DNA from 2 places in the Leucobacter rhizosphaerae genome. Region 1 is predicted to be linked to the other one. Evidence: predicted binding sites of a transcription regulator. Region 1 holds the regulator's gene; the other holds the start of a gene.
What was found. The regulator HspR, encoded in region 1, represses chaperone genes until heat shock. The targets are predictions, from matches to a motif close to AAGTTGAGTCNNNNNGACTCAACTT.
Positions count from the first base shown of each region.

Region 2: a site for HspR is predicted at 13,265-13,289, ahead of MUN76_RS11330 (Hsp20/alpha crystallin family protein). Genes of this name have one in related genera too.

Region 1 covers NZ_CP095043.1:1,737,827-1,752,518, reverse strand. The annotation lists gene MUN76_RS08085 (serine hydrolase domain-containing protein) at 1-815, opposite strand, end outside; gene MUN76_RS15560 (biliverdin-producing heme oxygenase) at 980-2,080, shown strand; gene MUN76_RS08070 (ATP-dependent DNA helicase) at 2,077-3,363, opposite strand; gene MUN76_RS08065 (PQQ-binding-like beta-propeller repeat protein) at 3,368-4,570, opposite strand; gene MUN76_RS08060 (MFS transporter) at 4,576-5,919, opposite strand; gene dnaK (molecular chaperone DnaK) at 6,147-8,012, shown strand; gene MUN76_RS08050 (nucleotide exchange factor GrpE) at 8,015-8,671, shown strand; gene MUN76_RS08045 (DnaJ C-terminal domain-containing protein) at 8,664-9,632, shown strand; gene MUN76_RS08040 (heat shock protein transcriptional repressor HspR) at 9,672-10,079, shown strand; gene MUN76_RS08035 (class I SAM-dependent methyltransferase) at 10,067-11,281, shown strand; gene MUN76_RS08030 (helix-turn-helix domain-containing protein) at 11,813-12,124, opposite strand; gene MUN76_RS08025 (MFS transporter) at 12,258-13,571, shown strand; gene MUN76_RS08020 (glycosyltransferase) at 13,689-14,692, shown strand, end outside.
Region 2 covers NZ_CP095043.1:2,434,764-2,449,455, reverse strand. The annotation lists gene MUN76_RS11380 (FadR/GntR family transcriptional regulator) at 1-644, shown strand, start outside; gene MUN76_RS11375 (MerR family transcriptional regulator) at 686-1,522, opposite strand; gene MUN76_RS11370 (tRNA uridine(34) hydroxylase) at 1,633-2,577, shown strand; gene MUN76_RS11365 (hypothetical protein) at 2,627-3,577, shown strand; gene MUN76_RS11360 (M13 family metallopeptidase) at 3,564-5,546, opposite strand; partial or broken gene MUN76_RS15645 (MATE family efflux transporter) at 5,678-5,845, shown strand; gene MUN76_RS11355 (MATE family efflux transporter) at 5,944-6,921, shown strand; gene MUN76_RS11350 (alpha/beta hydrolase) at 7,079-8,641, opposite strand; gene MUN76_RS11345 (alpha/beta hydrolase) at 8,706-10,328, opposite strand; gene MUN76_RS11340 (MFS transporter) at 10,428-11,738, shown strand; gene nucS (endonuclease NucS) at 11,913-12,605, shown strand; gene MUN76_RS11330 (Hsp20/alpha crystallin family protein) at 12,809-13,237, opposite strand; gene MUN76_RS11325 (SRPBCC family protein) at 13,365-13,808, opposite strand; gene MUN76_RS11320 (hypothetical protein) at 14,048-14,335, opposite strand; gene MUN76_RS11315 (2TM domain-containing protein) at 14,457-14,692, shown strand, end outside.

The DNA.
Region 1 (14,692 bases):
GCGGTGTAGAAGTTCTTCAGGTCGGTCACGGTCGTCACCGTGCCTCCGGCGCCGGCCAGCATCGACGAGGACACGGCGGGCACCTCGACCACGCCGGCGTCGCAGACGGGCGCGCCGCCGCTGGACGGGTAGGTGAGCCCCGAGAGCGTGGATCCCGACAGCTCCGTGGTCTCGGGGCTGGGGTAGAAGCTCGCGTTCATGTTCGCGGCCGAGAAGACGCGTTCCTTGAGGAGCGCGGGCATCTCTCCGGCGGTCTTGACGCGCAGGGCGCGCGACAGCACGACGGGGTTCGTGTCCGACTGGTGCACGTCACGTCCGGGCCACGACAGCGGCGAGTGGACGAGCCCCTGCGCGAGGAGCTCCTGATCCGGCCACACGCGCGTGGGATTGTTCGCGAAGATATCGAGGTAGCCGCTCTTGAAGTCCGCGAGGCCGGAGCGCATGTCGCAGAGCTGGCGGTACGTGACGCCCTCGATGCCGACCTGTCGCGTGAGGTCCTTGGAAATCTCGCGATCGAGGTCGAGGGTGCCCTCGTCGACGAGGTCGAGGAGGAGGGCGCACATCACGGGCTGCGTCGCCTGGGCCCCGCGGATCAGGCTGCCGCCGCTGAGCTCCTCGTTGCCGTAGGCGCGGACGTACTCCCCGCCGTCGGTGCCCCAGACACCCACGATGGCCTCGGTCGAGCCGCTGCTCTGCATCGCGGTGGCGATCGCGTCGTCGAAGGCGGTCGCGAGCGCATCATCCACGGTGTTGACGTCGCCGCTCACGGCGCCGCCCCCGCCGCCGGTGCAGGCAGTCAGGCCGAGCGCAGCCACGGCAAGGGCGCTTATCGTAACGACGCGGGCGCGACGTGCAAGCCTCGGGAACACTCAACCACCAATCTCCGTGAAGACACAGACCTCGCCGAAGTCTACTGCGTGTGACTGGGAGGAACGCGTCCGGCGGGCGAAGTGAGGCAATCCTTAGATAGACTCGCACGGTGACGAATTTTCCGGATGCCGTAATCTCTGCCGTTGTCGGCCACATGAACGGCGATCACCCCGAAGACAACCTCCTCATCGCGCGCGCGTTCGGGCGGCCGCAGGCGACGGCGAGCACCATGGTCGGACTCCGCGACGACGCGGGGCTCTGGCGGGTCGAGGACGCCGACGGGGCGCACGACCTCGAGGTGGCGTGGCCGAACGGGCCGATCGCCGAGCGCCCGGACATCCGTCGCGAGATCGTCGCGCTCTACCACGCGGCCTGCGAGACGCTCGGCGTGCCTGCCCGCGAGGAGCACCAGCCCGCCGCGGACGCGGCGCAGGGCGAGGCGTCCCATGCCCACGGTGATGCCGCTGCCCACGGTCATGGCGGTGGCCACGGCCACGGCGCTGCGCACGGCCACGGCGGCGCTCACGGTCACACGAGCTCCGACAGCGCTGACGACGGCGCCGAGGCGCCCTTCTCCCGCGTGATCCGCGAGTCCTCCTGGTCCGATCACTCCGACAGCGAGGGTGCGACCTTCATGGAGGACATCATGCGCGGCCGCGGTACGAAGCAGGACTACATCGACCTCGTCGCGCAGCACTTCTTCATGTACGAGGCACTCGAGGCCGCAGCGGAGCGCGTCGCCGAGGATCCGGCGTTCGCCGGGTTCCACGTGCCGGCGCTCACCCGCATGCCCGCGCTCGAGGCCGATCTCGTCGCGCTCGTCGGTGCCGATTGGCGCGACCGGATCGTTGCCACTCCGGCGACCGCGGCTTACGCGGCCAGGATCCGCGAGGTGGCCGACGACGCCTGGGTGCCCGGCATCGTCGCGCACCACTACACGCGCTACCTCGGGGACCTCTCGGGTGGGCAGATGATCGCGAAGCTCGTCGCGAAGCAGCACGACCTCGCGGACGGTGGCGTGGAGTTCTACGACTTCAGCGCGCTCGGCTCGATCGCGGGCTTCAAGAACGAGTACCGAGCCGCGCTCGACCGTCTCGGCGCCGAGCTGGACGATGCCGAGCGCACCCGCATGCTCGACGAGGTGCGCGCCGCGTACGCCTTCAACACCGCGGTGTTCGCCGACCTCGGCCGGCAGAAGGCCGCAGCCTAACCCCCGAGCCCTCCGGCGACGCCGCCCTCGCTCATGAAGCGCACGACGTTCGGATCCACGATCACGTCGCGCGGCTGCAGCGGGCGGCGGAGAAAGAGGCCGTCGAGCGACCGCACCCGGCTGAGCGCCACATAGGTCTGCCCCGCGCTGAACGCGCGCGGACCGAGGTCGATGATGGCGGAGTCGTAGGTGTGCCCCTGCGACTTGTGCACGGTGACCGCCCAGGCCAGCCGCAGCGGGAACTGCTCGAACTCCGCGACGACCTCCTTCTCGAGCTTCTTCGTCTCGGCGTCGTAGCGGTACCGGTACCGCTCCCAGGTCGTCGGCTCGACCTCGAACTCCTCGCGATCCACCTCGACCCACACCGTGCCGTCGACGCGCGACACCGTGCCGATCGTGCCGTTCACCCAGCGCCCGTCGGGGTCGTTGCGCAGGAACATCACCTGCGCGCCGGGCTTCAACTCGAGCACCTCGTCGGCGGGGTAGGTGTTCTCGCGGAACTCCCCGTTGATCTCTGCGACGGCCCGCAGCGGCGCCCCGGTGATCTCCGCCAGCCGCTCCGCGTTGATGCGGTTCACCACGGCGTTCGTGGTTGCGAGCGTGATGACGTCGCGCGGTGCGGTGCGGGATCCCGCCGCGTTGAGCTCGTTGGCCTGATCCTCGGCGACGACACCGTGCCGCACCGCACCCAGGATCTGCTTGAAGCGGTCGTCGCGCTGCCGATGCACCTCGGTGAGCTCGACCGCGGAGAGCGGCGCGCTCTTCCAGACGTTCGCGTCGAAGAACCACAGCGAGCGGTACGTGTCGTCGAAGTAGGCGCGCTCGTGCGGATCGCGCGGCGGCACGGGCGGCAGCTGGAACGGGTCGCCGAACATGATGATCTGCGCGCCGCCGAACGGATCGTGCTTCTTGCCGCGGGCGAGCCGCAGTGACCGGTCGATCGCGTCCATGAGGTCGGCCGACACCATCGAGACCTCGTCGATGACCAGAGTGTCGATCGACGCGAGCATCTTCTTGAGCTCGGCCGGCTGGTCGAGCTCCTGGTCCGCGATCACGCCGGTGGGGAGGCGCAGCAGCGAGTGGATCGTCTGCCCGCCGACGTTCAGTGCGGCGACCCCGGTCGGAGCGCAGACCGCGATGATCTTGCTGGTCTTCCAGGCGAGATGGTTCAGGATCGTGGACTTGCCGGTGCCGGCGCGACCCGTCACGAAGATGTGCTCGCGGGTGTGCTCGATGCGCTCGTAGACGGCGAGCTGCTCGGCGGAAAGGTCTGGTCGTGCCACCCGACTAGGCTACTGGGGAAATCCCGGCGGGCAGGAGCACCTGTGTGGTGGGTCCCGACTCCACCACGAGGAGCCCGGCTTCGATCCTGAGCTCGCCCGACGCGATGGGCCAGGTGAACACCTCCGCGCCGGTGCCGTCGACGAAGATGAGGCCATCGGCGTCGGTGCGGAACAGGAGCAGCGCGCCGTCGGCGCTGATCCCGCGTAGCGCAATGATGCTGTCGGGCAGCTCGATGCTCCCCTCGGGAGTGAAGTCGCGCTGACGCTGGTCCTGGTAGAGGCTCGGGATCCCGTCGGCGCTCACGCCGACGACTCCGCCGGCGGCGACGTGGTCCGCGACGGGGAAGGTGATGCCGCTCTCCGGGGAGGGGACGAATCGATACTGCGAGGATCCGACCGTACGGTCGACCTCGGTGCCCGAGACGTCGAAGAAGGCGTACTCGGGATCCGACTGGTTGATCCGCTCCACGTAGCCGTCGCTCGCCCAGGTGATCCCGTCGGCGCGCTCGACGTCCTGCTCGAGGACCGTGTCGCCGGAACTCCCGTCGACGATCACGAGGCGATCGTCCAGCCCGTCGAGCACCCCGAGGTGGCCGTCGTCCAGCGGAGTGATCGTGGCGTTCGCGGGCACCATCGTCGTCCACACGGGCGCCCCGCCCCGGAACCCGGAGAGTGCGCCCTCGGCGTTCGAGAGGACGAGCAGATCCTCGATCTGCGCAACGAGCTTCACGCTGCTCCGCTCGTTCTCCAGCGCGAGGTCGCTGGTCGTTTCGCCCGTCGCCGCATCGACGATCTGCCAATCCGGCTCGCTGGTCCACGATCGTGCGATCAGTGCGGACCCGTCCAGGATCGCGCCGGGAGTGCACCGCGCATCGTCAGCCTCCCAGCGCACGTCGCCGCCCGCGAGCGGTCGCGCGAGTACCCGGGAACCGTTATTCGGCCCGGCCTGCATCTCGATCACGAGGTCGTCGGCGATCCCGCAGACCGTGTTCGCCGTCGCGTACGTGGCCACCACGCCGTCGGCGTACCCGTTGTCGAACCATCGACCCGGATCGCCCACCGGGTGCAGCTCGAGCTGTGTGAGGTCGGACGGCGGAGCCTCCGAGGCGCCCGACGTGCACCCGGCGAGCATGAGCGCACCCCCGATCAGCGCGAGGGCGCGGAGTGCAACGGGTCGACGGGCCGCGGGAGTCGCCTGGAAATGCATGCCTCTCAGACTGCCACACGGGTCGCGGGTGTGTCGCGCACCATCAGGAGGAGCACCATGCCGATGAGCAGCACGAGGGCGATGCCGAGGATCCCGAACAGCGAGCTGCCGCCGAGCGCGACAGCGGCGGTGAAGGCTGCGGGCGCGAGGAACGAGACCGCGCGTCCGGTCGTCGCGTAGAGCCCGAAAATCTCGCCCTCGCGCCCCGGCGGAATGAGCTTCGCGAGGTAGCTGCGGCTCGCCGACTGCACCGGTCCGACGAAGACCGCCGACATCAGACCGAAGGTCCAGAACACCCAGGGACCGAGCGGGGCGAGCACGAAGACGAGGATGAGGCCGATCACCATGGCGACAAGTGAGGCGGCCATCACTCCCTTCGCGCTGAAGCGATCCTCGAACATGCCACCCAGAATGGTCGCGACACCCGAGATGACGTTGGCCGCGATCGCGAAGATGATCACGGTCGTGGCGTCGAACCCGAAGGATCGCGCCGCAATCACCCCGGCGAACGTGAAGACGCCGGCGAGCCCGTCGCGGAAGACCGCGCTCGCGAGCAGGAAGAAGAGAGTCTGCTTCGACTCGCGCCAGAGACCTCGCAGGCTGCGGAACAGCTCCCGGTACCCGGAGAAGAGGCCGTGCACCGGGCTCGCGGTGTCGGCGGGCACCTCCGGGATCGCGAAGAATACCGGCAGCGCGAAGACCGCGAACCACGCGGCCGAGAGCACCATGGCGATCCGAATGTTCCAGGCACCCTCGCTCGTCACGCCGAACCAGCCCGGATCGGGGAAGATGAAGCCGACGAGCAGGATCGTGAGCAGCACGATCCCGCCGAGATACCCCATGCCCCAGCCGACGCCCGAGACCCGACCCATGGTCGCGGGAGTCGCCAGCTGCGTGAGCATCGAGTTGTAGCTCACGCTCGCGAACTCGAAGGCGACGTTGCCCACCGCGAGGAGCACGAGGCCGAGGATCAGGTACTGCTCCTCCGGGGCGACGAGCACGAGCAGTGCCGTGCAGGCGACGACGATGGCGGTGTTGATGCCGAGCCACTGCTTCCTGCGCCCGGTCGCGTCGGTGAGGCGGCCGAGCACCGGGGCCAGCAGTGCGATCGCGACGCCGGCGATCGCGAGGGTCGTGCCGAGCTTCACCGAGACCTCCGCCTCCTCGCCGAAGGAGCCCGAGGTGAGGTAGACGGTGAAGACGAAGGTCGTGACGACGGCGTTGAAGGAAGCGGAGCCCCAGTCCCACAGGGACCAGGCGAAGACGGTGCGTTTGCGAACGACCTCGGGCCGGGTTCCGCGGCCCGCGTCGGACGAGTCGGCTGCGGGCTGCGGCGAGTGCTGGCTCATGCCGCTCAGCGTAGCGTGGAGGGGCCCGCGAGCGGGAGAAAAGTTGATCCTGAGAGTTGAGTGGAAGCGACTCAACTTTGCGGGATCCGACTTGACTGTATCCACGCGTTCGATAAACTTGAGTGCATACGGCTCAACCTGTATGCGCGACACAAGCCGCGGGGTGGGCCCGAGACCTGGGGTGCGCGAACGCGCGATCCCGAACCTAGCACTACGAAGGAGAACACATGTCCCGTGCAGTTGGCATCGACCTCGGTACCACGAACTCGGTCGTCGCAGTCCTGGAGGGCGGCGAGCCCACCGTCATCGCAAACGCGGAGGGGTTCCGCACGACCCCGTCGATCGTTGCATTCACCAAGGACGGGGAGGTGCTCGTCGGCGAGACCGCGAAGCGCCAGGCCGTCACGAACGTCGATCGGACGCTCGCTTCCGTCAAGCGCCACATGGGTACCGACTGGAAGACCGACGAGATCGACGGCAAGCGCTACACCGCGCAGGAGATCAGCGCCCGTACGCTCATGAAGCTGAAGCGCGATGCCGAGACCTACCTCGGCGACAAGGTGACCGACGCGGTCATCACCGTCCCCGCCTACTTCAACGACGCCGAGCGCCAGGCCACCAAGGAGGCCGGTGAGATCGCGGGCCTCAACGTGCTCCGCATCATCAACGAGCCCACCGCGGCCGCACTCGCCTACGGCCTCGACAAGGGCAAGGAGGACGAGCTCATCCTCGTCTTCGACCTCGGCGGCGGCACGTTCGACGTCTCCCTCCTCGAGGTGGGCAAGGACGACGACTTCTCGACGATCCAGGTCCGCGCGACCTCCGGGGACAACCGCCTCGGCGGCGACGACTGGGATCAGCGCGTCGTGGACTGGCTGATCACGCAGTTCAAGAACTCGACCGGCGTCGACGTAGCGAAAGATAAGATCGCGCTGCAGCGCCTCAAGGAGGCCGCTGAGCAGGCGAAGAAGGAGCTCTCGAACTCGATGAGCACCCAGATCCAGCTGCCGTACCTCTCGCTCACCGAGAACGGTCCGGCGAACCTCGATGAGACGCTCACCCGCGCCAAGTTCGAGGAGCTCACCAAGGATCTGCTCGAGCGCACGCGCAAGCCGTTCCAGGACGTCATCGCCGAGGCCGGCGTCAAGGTCTCCGAGATCGCGCACGTCGTGCTCGTCGGCGGCTCGACCCGCATGCCCGCGGTCACCGAGCTCGTCAAGCAGCTCACGGGCGGCAAGGAGCCGAACAAGAGCGTCAACCCGGACGAGGTCGTCGCCGTCGGCGCCGCGCTGCAGGCCGGTGTGCTGAAGGGTGAGCGCAAGGACGTGCTGCTCATCGACGTCACCCCGCTGTCCCTCGGCATCGAGACCAAGGGTGGCATCATGACGAAGCTGATCGAGCGCAACACCGCGATCCCGACCAAGCGTTCCGAGACCTTCACCACGGCCGAGGACAACCAGCCCTCCGTCGCGATCCAGGTCTTCCAGGGCGAGCGCGAGTTCACCCGTGACAATAAGAACCTCGGCACGTTCGAGTTGACCGGCATCGCACCGGCTCCGCGCGGGATCCCGCAGGTCGAGGTCACCTTCGACATCGACGCCAACGGCATCGTCCAGGTGTCCGCGAAGGACAAGGGCACCGGCAAGGAGCAGACGATCACCATTTCCGGTGGATCGACGCTCTCGAAGGACGATATCGAGCGCATGGTGCGCGAGGCCGAGGAGCACGCTGCGGAGGACAAGCAGCGCCGCGAGGCCGCCGAGACCCGCAACAACGCCGAGCAGCTCGCCTACTCGGTGGAGAAGCTCATCAGCGAGAACGAGGACAAGCTGCCCGAGGACGTCAAGACCGAGGTGCAGGGCGACCTGGACGCGCTGAAGCAGGCGCTCGCCGGTGATGACGACGAGGCGGTGAAGACCGCCGCCGACAAGCTGGGCGAGAGCCAGGGCAAGCTCGGCGAGGCGATCTACGCCGCCGCGCAGGCCGAGGCACCCGCTGAGGGCGCCGCCGGTGAGAGCGCGAACGATGATGACGTGGTGGACGCCGAGGTCGTTGAGGACGACGAGGCAGACAACTCCGAGGAGAAGAAGTAACGATGTCGAACGAGGAACAGCGCCAGCACGGGGAACACCCGAACGGTGACGAGGTTCCTGCAGCGGGATCGGCGGCCCCGGGCCAGGATGCAGCGCAGGGCGCTGCATCCACCGGGCCGCTCGGCTCAGACGCCGAGGACACCTCCGGTTCCGCCGATGCGGGACTCACCGTCGACGACATCCTGGGTGCGGAGCAGACCGACGACGCCGTGCAGGCCGAGTCGGCCGGCTCCGGCGCCCCCGAGGACTTCTACCTGGAAGATCTGCGACGGATCACCGCGGAGTACGCGAACTACCGGAAGCGCACGGAGGCGAACGCCGTGATCGAGAAGCAGCGCGCGATCGCCTCGGCGGTCACGCCGCTGCTCTCGGTGCTCGACGATCTCGATCGTGCCGAGAAGCACGGCGACCTCGTCGAGGGCACGGCCTTCGCGACGATCGCTCAGAAGATCCGTGGCACCATGGAGCGCTACGGTCTGGAGACCTTCGGCGCGGTGGGCGACGCGTTCGACCCGCAGGTGCACGAGGCCATCGCGCAGGTGCCGGTCCCCGGCACGGAGCAGCAGACCGTGCTCGATGTGATCGAGCGGGGGTACCGCCTCGGTGAGGTCGAGTTGCGCCCCGCAAAAGTAGCGGTGGCGGTGGGGGCAGATGGCTAGTCAGGATTGGCTCGAAAAGGACTTCTACCAGATCCTCGGCGTGTCCAAGGACGTGTCCGACGCTGAGCTGAAGAAGACCTACCGCAAGCTCGCGCGGAAGTATCACCCGGACTCCAATCCGGGCGATGCGGCGGCAGAGGCCCAGTTCAAGGAGATGAGCGAGGCCTACTCCGTGCTCTCCGACAAGGAGCAGCGCGCGGAGTACGACCAGATCCGTGCCATGGGTGCGGGCGGAGCCCGATTCACCTCGGGCGGCGGCGGCGCGCAGGGTTTCGAGGACGTCTTCGGCGGCATGTTCGGCGGCGGCGCCCCCGGGGGTCGCGGCGGGCAGTACAGCTACCAGCAGGGTGGCGCGCAGGGGTTCGAGGATCTCTTCGGCGGCATGTTCGGCGGGGGCGCCCCCCGGGGCCCCCAGCCCGGGCGCGACATCCAGGCGTCGACGACGCTCGACTTCGAGACCGCGGTGAACGGCAAGACCGTCACACTGCAGGCCCAGAGCGGGTCGGTCAAGGTCAAGATTCCCGCGGGCGTCGCCGACGGCCAGAAGATCAAGGTCCGCGGCAAGGGCGAACCCAGCCCGAACGGCGGCCCGGCCGGCGATATCATCCTGACGGTGAGCGTGCGCAAGCACCCGGTGTTCGAGCGCGATGGGCAGAATCTCCGCCTGAAGCTGCCGGTCACGTTCTCGGAGGCCGCGCTCGGCGCGACCGTCGAGGTGCCGACGCTCGGCGGGGCGCCGGTGCGTCTCAAGGTGCAGCCGGGGACCCCGAGCGGTCGGGTGCTCCGCGTCAAGGGGCGCGGGGTGAAGAGCGCGAAGGGCACCGGTGACCTCCTCGCGGAGGTGCAGGTCGTTGTGCCGTCGCACCTCTCGGACGAGGCGCGCGAGGCCCTCGAGGCATTCCGCGCGGTCGAGCCCGACGAGAACCCCCGCGAGGATCTGCTCGCCCGCGCACGCGGATAACCGGCCGAGATCGGAGAGGACAGCATCATGGCCACATCGATGGATCGGTTCACCCCCGTCTTCGCGATCGCGGCGGCGGCGGAACTCGCCGAGATGCATCCTCAGACGCTGCGGCAGTACGACCGGATCGGGCTCGTATCGCCGCAGCGCACCCGCGGGAACACCCGTCGCTACTCGCTCCACGACGTCGCGCAGCTGCGCGAGGTCGCTCGGCTCTCGGCCGAGGGTCTGAGCCTCGAGGGCATCCGGCGCGTGCTGCAGCTCGAGGATCGCGTGCGCGAGCTCGAGGGCCGCGTGCGGGAGCTCGAGCGCGCGCTCTCCGACGAGATGCTGAAGCGCCCGGAGCGCCGGGTGTTCGCGGCGGGCTCGAGCGGCGGTGAGGTCGTCACGTTGCGACGCGGCACCCGGGTTCGGCGGAACGCCGAGGTCGTGGTGTGGCAGCCGTAGGCGCCGCGTCTCCCGACGAACGTGCGGGTGAGATCAGGGCGCTGTGTGCCCGGCTCTCCCGCGAACCGGACCTGGACGCCCCCGAGCTCCAGGCCTACGACACGGCGGACCTCCTGCTGCTCGAGACGGCCGAGCCCGCGATCCGCGGGCTCGCGCCGGGTGAGCTCGTGGTGATCGGGGATCGGCACGGGGCGCTCGCGCTCGGTGCCGCCGCGCTGTTCGGCGCGCTCGGCATCCGCTCCCATCAGGACGCGCTGCTCGGCGAGCGCGCGATGGCGCGGAACGCCGAGGCGCTCGGGCTGGGGTCTGGTCCTGATCTCGCGGGTTCGGCCGTGGTCGTCTCTCACGACGACCTCGGTGAGTCTCTGCTGCACGGTGCGCGCGTCGTGCTGCTGCAGCTGCCCCGAGGACTCGACGCGCTCGACGAGATCGCCGCGGCGATCGCCCGCTGGGCGGAACCCTCCGTGGTCGTGTTCGCGGGCGGGCGCGTGAAGCACATGACCCGTTCGATGAACGAGGTGCTCGCGCGCTCCTTCGGCGAGGTCACGGCCGGGCTCGGGCGGCAGAAGGCGCGGGTGCTCACCGCGCGGGATCCGCTCCCGGTTCCCGCCGATGCGTACCCGCGCTGGGGCACGGATCCCGAGCTGCCGTTCCGGATCGCCGCGCACGGCGCGACCTTCGGTGGGCCGACGCTGGATCACGGCAGCCGACTGCTGCTCGCGGGACTCGCGGCGTCGGCCGCGCATCCACTCGGTGGCGACCGAGATCCCCACCGCATCGTCGACCTCGGCTGCGGCAACGGGGTGCTGGCCGTCTCCGCGGCCCTGCGATGGCCCGATGCCGAGGTCATCGCGACCGACCAGTCGTCGGCCGCCGTTGCGGCGACGCGGACGACTGCAACCGCCGCGGGAGTGGCGGATCGCATCACCGTGTACCGCGCAGACGGAGCGGAGGCCGTGCCCGACGGCTGGGCGGATCTGATCCTGCTCAACCCGCCGTTCCACACGGGTGCGACCGTGCACGCGGGGGTCGCGCATCGGCTCATCCGCTCGTGCGCGCGGGCGCTCGCCCCGGGCGGGGAGCTCCGCCTGGTCTTCAACTCGCACCTGGGGTACCGGTCGCTGGTGGAGCAGGTGATCGGCCCGGTGCGGCAGGTCGCCCGGGATCGTACCTTCACGGTGCTCGCCGCGACCCGTCGGTAGGCGAGCGGTTCCGCCCGGCGCCCTTCTGCCCGGACTGCCCGGGATCCTCTTGCCGGCACTCGTATGCCCGGGACTCGTATGCCCGGGATCTTTCTGTCCCTGGCCCGACTGTACCTGAGCCGCGCGGCCCGGCCCGTCACGCGGGTCGGCCCGTCACGCGGCTCCCACCTCTCGTGCGGTCGAATTCCCACCAATCCGACCGCCTGGCGTGCGTGCACCGCGTGAGGTGCACGATCCGAGGATTCCTCGCGCGCCCGCTCCGACGTCGAGCGGCTGGTCTGCTCGAGTGAGCGCAACAACACCGTGCGCGCCGCCCCGCGGTGTCCGTGCGTTCACGCGGAAGTGGGGCGGGGGCGGTCGGAAGTGGGGCGGACCGGGAACTCCCCCGCGCCCGTTGGAGTGCAGATGTGCACCTTTCGGAGCTGATTCGCGTGCCGTACTGCACACCGAAGCGGCGCGGGAGTGCGGCGACGCAGGGTGGCGGACGCCACGTCACGCCACGACAGCGGCGCGGCCAGCGGCGCCCGGCTCCTAGGCCTGGCGGTGGTTCTGCTGCTCGCGGGCCCGGATCAGGTCCCTGACCGTGACCTGGCGCGGCCGGATCCCGTAATCCTCGGGTGTGACTCCGGAGAGAAATCGCCCCGGCTCGACCTCGAGCGCCGCCGAGATTCGAATGATCGTCTCGACCGACGGGCTCGATACACCGCGTTCGATCCGTCCGATGCTCGTCGCGCCCATCTCCGAGAGCTCACCGAGATCCTCGAGGGAGATGCCCAGCCGCTGACGCTCCGCGCGCACGCGTCGGCCGATTTCCACGGCTGCGGCGGAGTGAGTCTTGGGCACCAAACCAGCGTGCTCGACCTGTGCGCGAAGATCCAGAGGGTGTGCGCCCCACTCATTCATGTGTAGGGCGTTCATGGCTTTTTCAGTCCCAGTCCCCAGGCCCCTCCGTGCCCCGCGCTACTGTGGAGACACCATGTCGAACGCGAACTCCGCGCTGCTGCTGAAGCTCGCGCCCAGCATCTACGGACCCACGATCCTGTTCACGCTGGGCGAGTACGCGGTCCTGCCGCTCATCCCGGTGATCGCGGTCCAGATGGGCGCCAGCCTCGGGCTGTCGGGGTTCATCGCGTCCGCGGTGGTCGTGGGTCAGCTCGCGGGCAACCTGCCGGCGAGCTGGGTGGTGTCACGGGCGGGCGAGCGGATCGCCATGCTCATCGCTGCCGCGGTCGCCCTGGTGGCGACGATCGGGATCGCCCTCGCGCCGACCCCCGCGCTGCTCGGCCTCGCCGTGTTCGTCGTCGGTTTCGCCGCCGCGACCTTCGGCCTGGCCCGTCACTCCTTCATGACGACGCGGGTGCCCGTCGCCTTCCGCGCCCGTGCGCTCTCCCTCATCGGCGGTTCGCATCGTCTCGGCCGCTTCGCCGGGCCGTTTCTCGCCGCCGCCCTCGTCGCGCTGACGGGCAACCCCGGCGCCACGATCTGGGCGTTCATGGGGTGTCTCGTGCTCGCGGCCCTGCTCGTGGGCCTTGCGCCGGATCCCGAACGGCTGGTGCCACTCGCGGCGTCGGGCGGAACCGAGTCGGGCGGTGCCGGACCGAGCGGCGCCGCGACAGGCGGATCCGCGACGGGAGGCACCGGGATCCCGAACACGGCGATCCCGAACCCGGACCAGCGGCCCGGCGGCATCCTGGCCGCGATCCGCGCGGGCCACGCACCCCTGCTGCGAGTGGGCGGGTGCGCGGCGATCCTCTCGGGCCTACGATCGGTGAAGGACGTCTTCCTGCCGCTGTGGGGCCTCTCGATCGGCATGGACGCCCCCGGGATCGCCCTCGTCGTCGGCATCTCCGGCACGATCGACTTCGCGCTGTTCTACACGAGCGGGCAGGTCATGGACCGGTTCGGGCGCCTGTGGGCGGCGCTCCCGGCGACCGCCGCGATGGCCCTGAGCTTCCTCGTGCTCTCCCTCACCCACGACGTGCCGGGGGCGGTCGGGTGGCTGATCGCGTGTGCCGTGGTGATCGGGATCGGCAACGGGCTGTCGAGTGGGATCGTCCTGACGCTCGGCGCGGACCTCGCTCCGATGAACAACCCGGCTCCATTCCTCGCCGCGTGGCGCACGCTCGTGGACTTCGGGGGCGCTGCGGCACCGCTCGCGGTCTCGGCGATCTCGGTCGCCTCCCTGCCGATCGCGAGCGCCGCAACCGGCGTGCTCGCGATCCTGGGCGTCGCCGGGTTCGCGCGGTGGGTGCCGCGCTACATCCCGCGGGCCCGGGGAATGCGTCGGTAGCCGACCGCTGTTGCGCGAGCGCGGCGGGGTTCGGGGGATTCTCCGGTGGCGCTGCCTACACTGGGAACCGTTCTCCCACCGGCGAACGACGACCCGACCGAAGGACTCCCGCACACCGTGAGCACCACCGATCGCCCAGCGCCGCTCCGCATCCTCATCGGCTGCGACACCTTCCTCCCCGACGTGAACGGCGCCGCCCGCTTCGCCGAGCGCCTCGCCGCCGGCCTCGTGCAGCGCGGCGAGGACGTGCACGTCGTCGCCCCCTCGATCACCCACCGAAAGGCCGGCACCTTCGTCGAGACGATCGAGGGCGAGCGCATGACCGTGCACCGCTGGGCCAGCTGGCGGTGGTACCCGCACGACTGGCTGCGCTTCGTGCTGCCGTGGCGGGCGCGCGGCTACGCGCGGAAGCTCCTCGACCGCGTCCGGCCCGACGTGATCCACATCCAGTCCCACATCGTGATCGGGCGCGCGCTCGCCATCGAGGGCGCGAAGCGCGGGATCCGGATCATCGCCACGAACCACGTGATGCCGGAGAACGTGCTCGACTTCACCCTCCTCCCGGAGCGTGCGAAGCGCGCCTTCGTGCGGTGGGGGTGGCGGGGTGCCGACCGGATCCTGAAGCACGCCGCCGCGGTGACCACCCCGACCCAGCGCGCGGCCGACTTCCTCGAGCGCAACACGCACCGGCGTGGTGTGCGCCCGGTGAGCTGCGGACTCCGCGCCTCGAACTACACGCCCGATCTCACCGAGCGGACGTCGCACCGCCTCGTGTTCGTCGGACGGGTCACGCTCGAGAAGGAGATCGACGTGATCCTGCGCGCGATCCCGCGGCTCGATCCGTCGCTCGACGTCACGTTCACCGTCGTCGGCGACGGTGATCAGCGCAAGCAGCTCGAGAAGCTCGCGACGGAGCTCGGGATCGCCTCGCGTGTGACCTTCACCGGCCGCGTCACCGACGAGGAGCTCCGGGCGTCCCTCACCAATGCCAGCATCTTCGTGATCGCCTCGGTCGCCGAGCTCCAGTCCATCGCCACCATGGAGGCCATGGCCTCGGGCCTCCCGATCGTCGCCGCCGACGCGATGGCGCTGCCGCACCTCGTGCGCGACGGCGAGAACGG
Region 2 (14,692 bases), 700 kb from region 1:
GCATGCTCGAGACACTGCCGGGCCGCGGCACCTTCGTGCGCTCCGCCGCCCCCACGAGCACCCTGCTGAACGAGTTCCTGAGCGACTTCACGCTCGAGGAGATCCTGAGCTATCGCCGCGCGCTCGAGATCGAGGCCGCGCAGCAGGCCGCGATGCACCGCACCGAGGAAGATCTCGTGGCGCTCGAGCAGGCCGCCATCGAAGAGGTCGGCTGCACGCGCTGCCCGGTGCTGGGCTTCGCGGGCGACGCCGACTCCTCGGCGTTCGACAGCAAGTTCCACCGCCTCGTGTTCGACGCCGCGAAGAACCGCCTCCTCGCCGCGCTGTACGCGGGCACGAACGACCGGCTGCGCACCCCCGAGCATCGCGGTCGCCTCGCGAACGTCGCGACCGGCGCCGAGATGGAGCGGGATCACGCCCGCGTGCTCGACGCGATCCGCCGCCAGGACTTCATCGACGCCGTGCACGCGATGGTCAACCACGTGGATCACGACGTGGTCATCGTCAACGATCAGTACGAAGTGGTGCCGCCGCTCACCCGCACCCCCGAGCAGCAGCACCGCATCGACGTCGCGCGCGAGGCCGACGACCAGCGCATCGATCTCGCCCGCGAGGCCGACGAGCCCACGCTCACCCGCAAGTAGGCTCCACCCCGGGGGGGGCATCGGGCTCGGGATCCCGCGGCCTATCCGCGCAGCTCCCGCTCGACGTACACCTCGAGCGCGTCGCGCACGAGCGTCGCCCCGGCGATCCCGCCGTAGTTCGCGGCGAACCGCTCGTCGGCGACGTACATCTCGCCGAGGCCGCGCAGGTATCCCGCGAGGTCAGCGGTCGGCGTGCCGGGGGTGGCGGTGAGCCACGCGACGTGGCGGGCGGCGAGCTCCTGCGCGGCCGGGGATCCGGGATCCTCGCCGTGCTCAGCGGCCTCGATCCAGTCGCGGTTGAGGGCCGCGAGCCGCGCCTGCCAGTCGGAGCGCTCCGCGTCGTCGAGGGATCGCCACCAGCGGTCCCCCTGCGCGTAGGCGTCCGCACCCCAGCGCGCCTCCACCTCCTCGCGATGCTCGGTGTGGTCGAATCCGGCGAACATGTCCTGTGCCATGAGGTCTTCTCCTTCAGTGATGTGTGCGGGTTCGGGATCGGCCCCCGCCGAGCGGCGGAGGGCGCCGATCGTGCGCTCGACGGCGCCGATCTGCAGCGCGATGCGATCCCGCTCGCGATGCAGCAGCTCGAGGTGGTGCGCGAGGATCGCGACCTCCGCGAGTTCCGGCCCGTTCGAGGCCGCGCGATCCGATCCGGCCTGCCGATCCTGCGCCGCGAGCACCTGCCCGATCGCGTCGAGCCCGAGCCCGAGCTCACGGAGCAGCAGCACCCGCTGCAACCGAACGAGCGCCCGATCGTCGTAGTACCGATACCCGTTGCTCCCGATCCGGCTGGGAGCGACGAGCCCCAGCCTGTCGTAATGGCGCAGCGTGCGAGACGTCGTTCCGGCGGCCTTCGCGACCTCCTGGATCGAGCGTTCCATGCGCGCCCCCTTCTCCACCGGCCGGGACGATCCCGACCGCATGATCCACGATAAACATTGACGTTAGGTCAAGGTCAAGCACCTCGCAGCACGGCGCGTACGATGGTCAGGTGTCCGAGCCCAAGATCCTGCTGTACTACGCCTTCGCCCCGATCCCCGACCCCGAGGCGGTGCGTCTCTGGCAGACCGAGCTCTGCCGGTCGCTCGGCCTGCGCGGGCGGATCATCATCTCGAGGCACGGCATCAACGGCACCGTCGGCGGGGAGCTCGACGCGTGCAAGCAGTACCTGCGCCGCACCCGGGCCCACCCGGCATTCGCGGACCTCGACGTGAAGTGGAGCGCGGGCACCGGGTTCGAACCCGACGCGGCCGAGCCCCTGCACGGCATCGACCGCCGGGCTCCCTGGCGGCGGATCACCGACTTCCCGAGGCTCAGCGTGAAGGTGCGCGACGAGCTCGTGGCATTCGGGATCCCCGACGAGACGGTCGTCGACGCCAACGGGGTGGTCGGGGGCGGTGAGCACTTGTCGCCGGAGGCGGTCAACGAGCTCGTCGCGGAGCGGGGCGACGACGTCGTCTTCTTCGATGGGCGGAACGCCTGGGAGGCCGAGATCGGACGCTTCGCGGGCGCCGTGGTGCCGGACGTGCAGACGACGCACGGGTTCATCGAGCAGATCGAGAGCGGGGCGTTCGACGACATCAAGGACCGCCCGGTCGTCACCTACTGCACCGGCGGCATCCGCTGCGAGATCCTGTCGGCCGCCATGCGCAAGCGGGGCTTCAGTGAGGTCTACCAGCTCGACGGCGGGGTCGTCCGCTACGGCGAGGCGTTCGGCAACGATGGGCTCTGGGAGGGATCCCTCGCCGTGTTCGACGGCCGGGAGTCGCTGGAGTTCGCGCCCGGCGCGGCCGTGATCGGGACCTGCGCGGCGTGCCAAGCGCCCTCCTCACTCCTGGCCGACTGCACCGTCGACGACTGCGCGGCGCGGTTCGTGGTCTGCACCGCGCACCGCGGCACCCCGTGCGCTGAGCATGCCGGAGCCTCCGCGCGCTGAGCGCAAGCCCTCGAGAGATCCCAGGTCGTTCCCTTACGCTGCTCGTGTGATGCCTGAAGATCCACGGACCGTGCCGGTTCCTGCGCCCGAGCCGGTGCCGGACCTGGCGCAGACCGCGCCCGCAGCGGCCCCCGCGCCTGTTGCGATCCCGACCATCCTCACGACGTCGACGCCGCCCGCGCCCGCGGACCCCGCCCTGCCCTGGCTCGATCGCGCCGTCGACCGCGTGCTCTCGATCCAGCGTCCGATCGTCGTCGCCCACCTCCGCCGCGTCGCCGCGAAGCACCGCACGGCCACCCCCGTCGCGCTCACCCGTGCACTGGAGACCCGGTACATCGCCGCGGTCACGGCGGGCGGCAGCGCCGTCGGAGCGACCGCGGCCGTGCCCGCCGTCGGCACCGTCGCGGCCCTCGCGCTCGCGAGCGCCGAGACCGTCGGGTTCCTCGAGGCGACGGCGCTGTACGCGCACTCGCTGGCGGAGGTGCACGGCATCACCCTGGAGAATCCGGATCGGGCGCGCGCGATCATCCTCACGCTGCTGCTCGGGGACGAGGGGCTGACGCTCCTCCGGCAGGTCACCTCGCAGGCCAAGGGCGGCGCGAGCCGGTCGACCTTCTGGGGCGAGTTCGTCGGCTCGGTCCTGCCTCGGCAGATGCTCGCGCCGCTGGTGGATCAGCTCAAGGGCATGTTCCTGCGCAAGGTCGCCACGACCGGGAGCGCCTCGGTCATCGGCAAGGCGATCCCGTACGGCGTCGGCGCCGTGATCGGCGGCGTCGGCAACTACGTGCTCGCGCGCCGCGTCGTGGCGCGATCCCGCACCGCCTTCGGGCCGCCTCCGCTCGTGCTCCCCGCGGAACTCACCGCGCCGCGGGTGACCGCGATCGAAGCCGGCGAGCCGAGCCCGTCAGAGCTGGCGAACCCGGCCGGTCAGCCGGACCAGCCCGACCGGCCGACCCGTCGCCGCATCTTCCGCCGAACGTCGCGGGCTACCAGATCCTGACGCGCTGCTCGGGCTCCAGCCACAGCCGGTCGCCCGGCTTCGTGTCGTACGCCTCGTGGAACGCGTCGAGGTTCGCGACGATCTGGTTGCAGCGGAACTCGTTCGGCGAGTGCGGATCGATCGTGAGCAGCCGCACGGTTTCGGCGGGGCGCGACTTCTGCTGCCAGGCCTGCGCCCACGACAGGAAGAAGCGCTCCGCACCGGTGAGTCCGTCGATCACCGGCGGCTCGGCGCCGTCGAGCGACCGGAGGTACGCGCGCCAGGCGATTGCGAGGCCGCCGAGGTCGCCGATGTTCTCGCCGATCGTGAGCTCGCCGTTGACCGTCTGCCCGTCCGCGCCCTCCGGCGAGAGAGCGTTGTACTGGCCGATGAGCGCGCCCGTGCGCTCCTCGAACGCGGTGCGATCCGCCTCGGTCCACCAGTCGGTGAGCTTGCCGTCGCCGTCGTAGCGGGATCCCTGGTCGTCGAAGCCGTGGCCGATCTCGTGACCGATCACGGCGCCGATGGCCCCGAAGTTCGCGGCCGCGTCGACGCGCTTGTCGAAGAACGGCGGCTGCAGGATCGCCGCGGGGAACACGATCTCGTTGAAGCCGGGGTTGTAGTAGGCGTTGACGGTCTGCGGGGTCATGAACCACTCGTCGCGGTCGATCGGCTTGCCGACCTTGCCGAGCTCGCGGGTGAACTCGTACTCCGCGACCTGGCGCGAGTTGCCCACGAGGTCGCCCGAGTCGACGGTGATCGCGGAGTAGTCGCGCCACTTCACCGGGTAGCCGATCTTCGGGGTGAAACGGTCGAGCTTCTCGAGCGCACGCACCTTCGTCTCCGGGCTCATCCAGTCGAGCTGCTCGATCGACTCGCGGTACGCCTCGATGAGGTGCTCGACGAGCCCGTCCATGGCCGCCTTCGCGTCCTCATCGAAGTGGCGTTCGACGTACAGCCGCCCCACGGCCTCGCCCATCGATCCCTCGACGAAGGAGACGCCGCGGCGCCAGCGATCCCGCTGCTCCGTCGCACCGGTGAGCGCGGTGCCGTAGAAGTCGAAGTTCGCGCGCGACAGCTCCTGCGAGAGCAGCGCCGCCGAGCTGCGCACGATCGACCACGCGAGCCACGCCTTCCAGGCGTCGAGCTCCTCGGCGACGAGCAGCTTCGCGACCCCCGCCACGGCCTCGGGCTGGCCCACGACGACCTCGGCGAACGCACTCTCGGGGGCGCCCATGGCCGCGAGGTACGCTGACCAGTCGAGCTCGGGCGTGATCTCCTGGAGCCCCGCGAACGTGCGGAGGTTGTAGAGCTTCTGGATGTCGCGGCTCGCGACCTTGTCCCAGTGCGACGCCGCGATCCGGGTCTCGAGGTCGAACGCGAGCTCCGCGAGGCGATCCGCCCCCTCGACGCCCGCGAGCTGGAGCATGCGCGCGATGTGGGCGCGGTACTGCTCGCGCACCTGGGCGAACTGCTCCTCTCGGTAGTAGGACTCGTCGGGCAGACCGATGCCGCCCTGCATCACGAACACGATGTAGCGGGCCGGGTCGCCCGGGTCGTTGTCGACGAACATGCCGGCGAAGCCGCCGAGCCCCTGGCGCTCGAGCTCGCCGACGAGGGCGATCAGCTCGGGGATCGACGTGAGCGCCCGCACGCGCGCGAGATCCTCGGCGATGGGCTCGGCGCCGAGCGCATCGGCGCGCTCCAGGTCCATGAAGCTCGCGTAGAGCGCGGCGACCTTGTCGCCCTCGGAGGCGTCTGCGGCGAGGGGCCCGGGTGCGGGCGCCTCGGTGCCGGTGATGATGTCGCGGACCGCCTCCTCGGCGTTCTCGGCGAGCACCGCGAACGAGCCGTAGCGGGCCTTGTCGGCGGGGATCTCGGTGCGCTCGATCCACTTGCCGTTGACGTGCCGGTAGAGGTCGTCGTGCGGGCGGATCGCGGGGTCGAGTTCGGTGAGGTCGATACCGGAGGTGAGCGCGTCGTGGGTCATGGCCCCAGCCTAGCGATCGCACGGGGTAGCGTGGCAGGGTGAGTGCACAGGCGGCGGGCGAACGGCGGCGGATCGACCGCAGCATCGCCCACCTCGCGATCCCGGCGCTCGGTGCCCTCATCGCCGAACCCATGTTCCTCGTGGTCGACTCGGCTCTCATCGGACACCTCGGTGCGGTGCCGCTCGCGGGTCTCGCCGTCGCGGCCGCGATCCTCCAGACGGCCGTGGGTCTCATGATCTTCCTCGCCTACTCGACGACCCCGATCGTGGCGCGCCGCCGCGGTGCCGGCGATCTCCGAGGCGCCGTGCAGGCCGGGATCGACGGGCTCTGGCTCGCGCTCGGGATCGGCGCCGTCGTGGGGCCGGGCTGTACGCGGCCGGCGCCCCGCTCGTCGCCGTGTTCGGGGTCGCGGCGGACACCGCGGAGCAGGCGACCACCTACCTCACGATCTCGTGCTTCGGGATCCCGGCCATGCTCGTCGTCTTCGCGGCGAGCGGGCTGCTGCGCGGTCTGCAGGACACCCGCACCCCGCTCGCGGTCGCGGTGATCGGCTTCACGGCCAACGCGCTGCTCAACTGGTGGTTCATCTACGGACTCGGGTTCGGGATCGGCGGCAGCGCCTGGGGCACCGTGGTCGCGCAGTGGGGCATGGTGGCCGTGTACGTCGTGGTGATCGTGCGTCACGCCCGGCGGGCGGGCGCCGGGTTCCTCCCCCGCCGCGACGGACTCGGGCACGCCGGTCGGAGCGGCGGCTGGCTCTTCCTCCGCACCGTCGGGCTCCGCGCCGCCCTGCTCGCGACGGTGTTCGCCGCGACGAGCCACGGCACGGCATCGACCGCGGGCTACCAGGTCGTCTTCACGGTGTTCACCACCGCCGCGTTCGCGCTCGATGCCCTGGCCATCGCGGCGCAGGCGCTGATCGGGGACGCGCTCGGATCCCGCGACGCGGCGCGAGCCCGGGCCATCGTGCGGCGCACGGTCACCTGGGGCATCGCGTCCGGGGCGGCGATGGGGGTGCTGCTCGCCCTCGCGAGCCCCGTGATCGGGCGCGTCTTCACGAGCGACGAGGCGGTGCTCGCGATCCTGCCGCCCGCCGTGCTCGTGCTCGGCATCTCGCTGCCGCTCGGCGGGCTCGTGTTTGTGCTCGACGGCGTACTGATGGGTGCCGGCGACGCGCGCTACCTCGCGTGGACGAGCCTCGCGAACCTGGCGGTGTATCTCCCCGTGCTGTGGGCGATCACGGTGCTGGTGCCGAGCGGGACCGCGGCGCTCGTCGCGCTCACCGCCGGATTCACGATCGCGTTCATGCTCGCCCGCGCTGTCACGCTCGGGATCCGGGCGCGCGGCGAGCGCTGGGTCGTGCTCGGGGTCTGAGCCCGGGGTCTGGCCCGGAGTATGAGCCTGCTGCTCGCGCCGGCGAGCCCACCCCACCCTCTCGCCGAGCTGCCATCCCGCTCGCCGAGCTGCCACCCGATTCACGCGAAACCGGTGGCAGCTCGGCGAGGACGTGGCAGCTCAGTGGCTCTGCCGCTCAGTCGTCGGTGCAGACCGTGCCCTTCGGCGGCAGCTCACCCGACAGCAGGTAGTCGGTCGCAACGTCATCGGCGCACGTGGAGCGATTCATGAACGAGGCGCCGTGCCCCGTCCCCTCGAGTGTCAGCAGCCGCGCATTGCCGAGCTCGCTCACGAGCCGTTCCGCCCCCGCGTAGGGCGTCGCATGGTCGCCCGTGATGCCGATGACGAGGATCGGCGCGTCCGGCGACCCGCTGAACGTGTCCGTGATGTCGTCGCCGCTGTTCGGCAGGGCATCGCAGGCCATGCTCACGAGGTCGCGCAGTGAGTCGTCGGTGACGTCCGGTCCCCCGAGGATCGGCGGGATCCCGGTCTCGTCGATGCGCTCGAGGAGGCCCACCAGGTCGGGGTCGGCGGGGAACGAGTGGCACTTCACGATCGTCCCGTCCAGGGTCACCGCGCTGCCGCCCCCGCTCATCTCGGCGGCGAGCGCATCGATGGCGCTCTGGTCGCCCGACACGACCGCCGCCGCGAGTTCGAGCGAGAGCTCGCGCCCCACCTGCCGCTGGTAGAGCGCCGAGATCAGGGAGCTGACGAGGGCGTCGCCCGTCACCTCCGTGCCGTCGCTCGCGATGAGCGGGGCCGCATCGAGCGCGGCGGTGGTCTCGGGGAACGTCTGACTGTCGAGCGGACACGACGAGACCTCGTACCGCGTCCCGCAGTCGTCGAGCAGCGCGTTCAGCTGGTCTGCGATCGCGATCGACTGGTTGAAGTTGCCGATCGGACTCGCCCAGTTGCCGGGCGCCGCACTGTCGAGCACCATGCGCCCGACGCGCTCCGGGAAGAGCGTCGAGTACGTCCCTCCCAGCATCGTGCCGTACGAGTAGCCGACGTAGTGCATCCGGTCGTCGTGCATGAGCGCGCGCAAGAGATCCATGTCGCGCGCCACCTGCGAGGTCCCCATGCTGAGTGCGATCGGGTGCTCGGCCGCGCACGTCGCGAGGTTCACCTCCTTCAGGGTCGAGACGGCGTCGCACTCGACGGGAGTGCTCCGGCCGATGCCGCGCGGATCGAAGCCGAGGATGTCGTACTGCGCGTGGACGTCGTCGAACCCCGGGGTCGTCGTGAGTTGCAGCGCGAGGGACAGCCCGCTCTCGCCGGGCCCACCGGGGTTGCTGAGGAGCGTTCCGATCGGTTCACCGGTCCCGCTCGACGGGATGTGGACCGCCGCGAGCTCGATCGTCTCGTGGCTCGTCGGAGCATTCCAGTCGAGTGGCGCCTCGATCATGGCGCACCGGATCGACTCGATCGGAGCGCCGCGCTCATCGAGGGCGGTCGACAGGGCGTCCCCGAGCCCGAAGTCCTCGCCGCACGCGCCCCACTCGATGGTCTGTGCGTAGACCCCCGGGAACCGTTCGGCCTGCAGTGCACTCTCGGACGCGTCGGGCGCTGTCGCGCATCCGCTGAGCGCCAGTGCCCCTGCGGCGAGCGCCGCCACGACCGCGGCACCCCGCCGAACGACTGCGCGCGAACGCGCCTGAGATGCTTCGAACACCCGTACCTCCACCCCATAGTTGGACATGGTCCATCCTAGTGGACGAGGCACCGACAGAACGGCCGACTCACTCGTCGGTCCCCATGCCGACTCAATCGTCGGTGCAGACGGTTCCCGGCGCGGGCATCGATCCCGACAGCAGGTAGTCGGTGACCGCGTCGTCGACGCAGGTCGACCGACCGGTGTACGACGCCCCGTGTCCCTGGCCATCGAGGGTGAGGAGCGTGGCATCGCCGAGCTCGTCGGTCAGCACCTGGGCGTACTGGAACGGGGTGGCGTGGTCTCCGGTGACCCCGATCACGAGGATCGGGTCGGCCCCGGTCGCGTCGAACGCGTCGGTGATGTCGAGTCCGCTCTCCGGCAGTGCGTAGCAGGACAGGTCGACGAACGGGGCCAGTGTTTCGTCAGTGATCTCCGGGCCACCGAGCAGGCGGGGCATGCCCGTCTGCTCGATGTGCTCCAGCAGGCCCGGCACGTCCGGCTCGATCGGGAAGGAGTGGCAAGAGACGATGTCCATCGCCAGGTCGAGCCCCGATTCATCGCCCGCGAATGCGGACCCGATGCTGTCGATGGCCTCCTGATCGCCGAAGAGCGCCAGTGCGATGGTGTCGAGCGTGCGGCCGCGATCGAAGTGGCTCTGGTAGAGCGCGTCCGAGAGAGTGCTCTGCAGCAGGTAGCCCGGGATCTCGGTGCCGTCGCTCGCGACGAGGGGATCCTCGTCGAGCCGGGCGATCACCCGCAGCAGGCTGTCCTCGTCGACGAAGGGGCAGACCTCGACCTGGTCCTCGTACTCGGTGCGGCACGCCGTGGCGAGCGCCACGGTCGCATTCGAGATCGCCACCTGCTGCTCGAAGTTGTGGATCGGGCTCGCCCACTGCGCATCCTCGGCGCTGTCGAGCACCATCCGCCCGACGCGCTCCGGGAACAGGGTCGCGTAGGTCGCGCCGAGCATGGTGCCGTAAGAGTACCCGAAGAAGTTCAGCCGCTCGTCGTCGCTCAGGTGCCGCAGCAGCTCCATGTCTCGGGCGACCTGCGAGGTGCCCATCGTGTGGGCGATGGGGTTGTCGGCGATGCACGCGCCGAGCTGGACGACGCGGAGCTGGGATCCCGCACCGTCGCAGTCGAGCGGGGTGCTGCGCCCGATCCCGCGCGGGTCGAACCCGAGCAGGTCGTAGTGCTCCAGCACCGCATCGAACCCCGGCGAGAGCGGCATGCCGAGCATGAAGTCGACGCCGGTGGCGCCGGGCCCACCCGGGTTGCCGAGCATCGTGCCGAGGTCGCCGTCGCCCGTCGACGGGATGTGCACCACAGCGAGCTCGATCGTGTCGGGGTTCGACGGGTCGGTCCAGTCGTAGGGTGCGAGGATGTCGGCGCAGGCGATGCCGTCGACGTCGATCCCCCCGTCCGTGAGCGCTTCGGTCATGACCCGATCGAGGCCGTCCCCCTCGCCGCAGTCGCGCCAATCGATCGTCTGCTCGTAGACGGCGGAGAAGTCCCGAACCTGCGCCCCCGCATCGATGGGCGCGGTCTCCACCGCGGCGGGATCCCGAACCTCCCCGGGCAATCCCGGTTCGAGGCCGCAGCCGCTCAGCACCAGTGCCGCAGCCGCGACCGCGGCGACTCCCCCGAACCGTCCGGCCAGGCGCGGCCCCCGCCTCGCCCGATCCCGCGTGCGTCCGGACGCGCCGACGCGAGCCTCTCCGATGTCCTGCATGGAACTCATCGTAGGGCGCGGGGTCGGCGGTGGGCAGCTTCCCGTCCTCCCCCGGCATTGATACGCTGATCCGGTGCCGTGACGAGCGAGAGGGGCATCGTGAATCTGCGCCCTGCGTCCGCGCACGACGCCGTCTCCCGCTGGGTGAACGGCATCCTGCTCATCTTCACGCTGCTCGGGCTCGGCTTCGGCAGCTGGCTGTCCCGACTGCCCGCGGTGCGGGATCACGTCGGCGCGAGCACGTTCGAGATGAGCGTGTACGGGCTCTGCCTCGCGGTGGGATCGCTCGTCGGCCTCATGCTCTCCGGCCGCACGATCTCGAAGCTCGGCTCGCGCCGAGCGCTCGCACTGGGGGTCGTCGCCCAGGCGATCGCCATGCCCCTCGCCACGACGCTGATCTGGAGTGGCGCACTGATCCCGGGCCTCGCGGTGCTCTTCTGCTACGGCTTCGCCTTCAGCACCTCGGACGTGGCGATGAACGTGAGCGGCGCTTCGGCAGAGCGCGCGCTGGGCAAGCCGCGCCTGCCGCTCATGCACGCGGGATTCAGCCTCGGCAGTGTGAGCGCGATGGGGATCGGCGCGCTCGCCGAGATGTGGTCGATCCCCGTACCGGTGCACCTGACCGCGGTGTTCCTCCTCATCGTAGTCGTCGGCGGGTTCTCGCTCCGCTTGATTCCACCGGACTCCGAGACGAGCGGCGCCGATGCGGCGACGCCGGTGACGACGCACTCCGGGCCGATCCCGCTGCCCGTGCCCGCCGAAGCGGCTGCGGCGTCGGCTGCGGCGCACCCGATCCGGCCCCACAGCCCGTGGCGAGATCCCCGCATCCTGCTCGTCGGGCTCATCGCCATGAGCATGAGCCTCGCCGAGGGCACAGCCGCGGACTGGCTGCCGCTCTCCCTCGCCGACGGCCGCGGGCTCGCGAACGAGGTCGGCGCGCTGATGCTCGGGATCTTCTACGTGTCGATGACGGGAACCCGTCTCGTCGGGTCCATGATCCTCAGCCGCTTCGGGCGGGTGCCGGTGCTGCGCGGCGGCGCGATCCTGTGCGGGATCGGCGTGGTGATCGTGATCCTGGCGCCCGTCACCTGGGGCATCGTGATCGGCACGCTCATGTGGGGTGTGGGGTGCGCGCTCGGGTTCCCGGTCGGGATCTCGGCGGCCGCCGACAACCCGAAGACCGCCGTGCGCGACGTCGCCGCGGTCTCGGCGATCGCGTACACGGCGATGCTCGTCGGCCCGATGGCGTTCGGGTTCCTCGGCGAGCACATCGGGTTGCTGACCGCGTTCTGGGCGCTGGTGGGCATCGCGCTGCTCAGCGCATTTGTGGCGGGCGCGGCGCGCGAGCCGAAGCGCGACCCGGAGACAGAGCGCCCCCGCCCGGCTCCCCAGGCTCCACCTGCTGCGTGAGCCCGGCTCCTTGCGTGAGCTGGGCCTCCTTGCGTGAGCTGCGCCTCCTTGCGTGAGCTGGGCCTCCTTGCGTGAGCGATTTCTGGTGAAGACACGCCACATCACTCCAGAAATCGCTCACGCCAGGAAGCGAGGTCGCGCCCGTCGCGCGGCCGGACCGACTACACTGAACCGGTGCGAATCGTTGTGGCTGACTGCTCTGTGGACTACGCGGGGCGACTCTCCGCGCACCTGCCTCGCGCGCAGCGGGTGCTCATGCTGAAGAACGACGGCAGCATCCTCGTGCACTCCGACGGCGGCTCCTACAAACCGCTCAACTGGATGAGCCCGCCGTGCACGCTCGCGCCGCTCGATCTCGACGAGGATCAGGTCGCCGCGGGCATCGTCGAGGCGTGGGAGGTCACGCACAAGAAGACCGCCGACAAGCTCGTGGTCTCTCTGTTCGAGGTGTTCCACGACAGCTCGCACGACCTCGGGGTCGATCCCGGACTCATCAAGGACGGTGTCGAGGCCCACCTCCAGGAGCTCCTCGCGGAGCAGATCGAACGCGTCGGCGACGGCCACACCCTCGTGCGCCGCGAGTACATGACCGCGATCGGCCCGGTCGACATCCTCGCCCGCGACGCGGACGGCGGATCGATCGCCATCGAGATCAAGCGCCGGGGTGACATCGACGGCGTGGAGCAGCTCACCCGGTACCTCGAGCTCATGAACCGGGATCCGCTGCTCGCCCCCGTGCAGGGCATCTTCGCGGCCCAGGAGATCAAGCCGCAGGCGCGGACATTGGCCGAGGATCGCGGGATCCGCTGCCTCGTGCTCGATTACGACGAGATGCGCGGCATGGAGGACAAGAACACCCTGTTCTGAGCAGTGCTGCAGATCGACCGTGTGGCCGGAGCGTCCGGGCGCTGGGCGGGGCCCGCATCGCGCCCGCGGGATCCCCTTCTGCGTCTCGTCGGCCGGCGACCGGTCGCGGCAGGACGGCGCTGTCGGGAACCGACATGCGGATCGCTCCAGGCGGATGAAGCCCCGGTGACGGAGCCCCACCCACCTGGATCGAGGGGTGCGTGTCAGGCGACGAGTGATGCATCCGCCGAGCGCGGCGTCGACTCGACAGCGACCTTTCGCGGCTTGGCCCGTTCACTCAGCGGCAGAATGACGCTGAGGACGCCGTTGTCATACGACGCACTGATGCGTTCGGTGTCGACTCCCTCGCCGACACTGAACTGGCGAAGGTAACTGCCACCCGGCCGCTCGCGCGACAGCCACTTCACACCCTCGGCAGTGTTGCTGGTCCGGTGCGCACGGAGGGTGAGGAGCTGGCCGTCGATATCGATATCGATGCTCCCGGGGTCGATACCAGGCATGTCGGCGTTCAGCACGTAGCGTTCCGGCTCACGGTAGAGGTCCACCGGAATGGCGCGAGGTGCGGATCGGTCCTGGAGCACGCTCCCCGTCAGGCGGTTGAGCTCCGTGAAAGGGTCAAAATACGATGCCATACTGAATCAATCTCCTTCCATTGCTGAAACTTGAGTGATGTTGACTCAAGTGAAGATAGATTAGCACTCGAACCCTGAGAGTGCTAAGTGTGAATCCTCAACATTCGCTCAATGAAGCCGGCTGCGCTCAGTCCGGGATCGCCACGACCACCCGATTCCGAGCCGTGATGAGCCGCCTGAGGTACGGCACCAAGACGAGGCGCTCCGCGATGATCCCGAACACCGGCGACGCAATGGTCAGCGTGTCCGTCATGCGCGTCCCGGCCGACGTGGGTTCGAACCTGTGCTCGTGGCGGAACATCTTGAACGGTCCGGAAACCTGCTCGTCCACGAAGCGGTGAGGCCGCTCGAGCTCGGTGATCCGCGACGTCATGGTAAACCACACGCCGAAGTGGCGTGCCCTCCACGTGACGCACTCACCGAGACCGATCTGACCACTCGTCACACCTCCAACGGCACGTTCGTTCGAGTGCGCCATCGACCTGATGTGCAGACCGATGTCGAGCGAGCGCGAGAACACCGCGTCGACATCGATGGGCCCCTCTGTGGTGATGGTGAACGTCGACGCCATATCGCTATCGTCTCACGCACGCCGATCCCACACCCGCCCGCGTAACCGACAGGTCATCACCCCGAAACACGGCCTCAGTAACGTGGAGCCCGGTCGCGCAGCTCTCAGGTGCGAGGCCCGCCCCCGTGCTCCGTCGATGTGGCGCGGGGGCATTTTCGCGCTGAGAGCCCGGAGCCCGGGGATCACAGGTCCGGCGCCGGGAGATCCCGGATCCGGCGACCCCGCATAGCCCCGGCCCCCTACGGCGCCCAGAGCAGCATCGACAGCACAAGCCCTACGGCCGCGAGCGCGATCCCGACCCCCGCGGTCACCCGCACTCCGGTGCGCTGCGCCCGCGTCGCCGCCACGACCCCGAGTCCGGCGAGCACGATCGCACCGATGGGGCCGAGGATGCCGACGACGAGCGCCGCGCCCCACGACGACTGGTCAGCCAGCGTCGCAATCGTCATGAGCATCCCGAGAGCAGAGAGCACCACGACGACGACCGCGAGCGCCATCCCGCGCGACTGCCGATTCGGCTCCGTCATGCTCACAGGCTAACAATCCGGGGTCCGGATCGCACACGCGCCGGGCACTCCGCCCCCGCGAGGCACCGCGAGGCACCGCGAATCAGTAGTCAACACGCCGGATGTTCGTTACATTTGTGGCATGAACGAGGACATCAGGGACGTCGCCCGCAAGCGGATCAAGGCGAAGCGGGACTTCTGGAACCTGCTGCTGGTCTTCGGCGTGATCGCCATCATCATGAACGTCATCTGGCTCATGAGCGGCTACCGCACCTACTACTGGCCGACCTGGCCCATGATCGGGTTCGCCATCGCCCTCTTCTTCACCGGGATCGGCGCGTACGGCCCGGGCAGCAAACCGATCTCCGACAGCGCGAT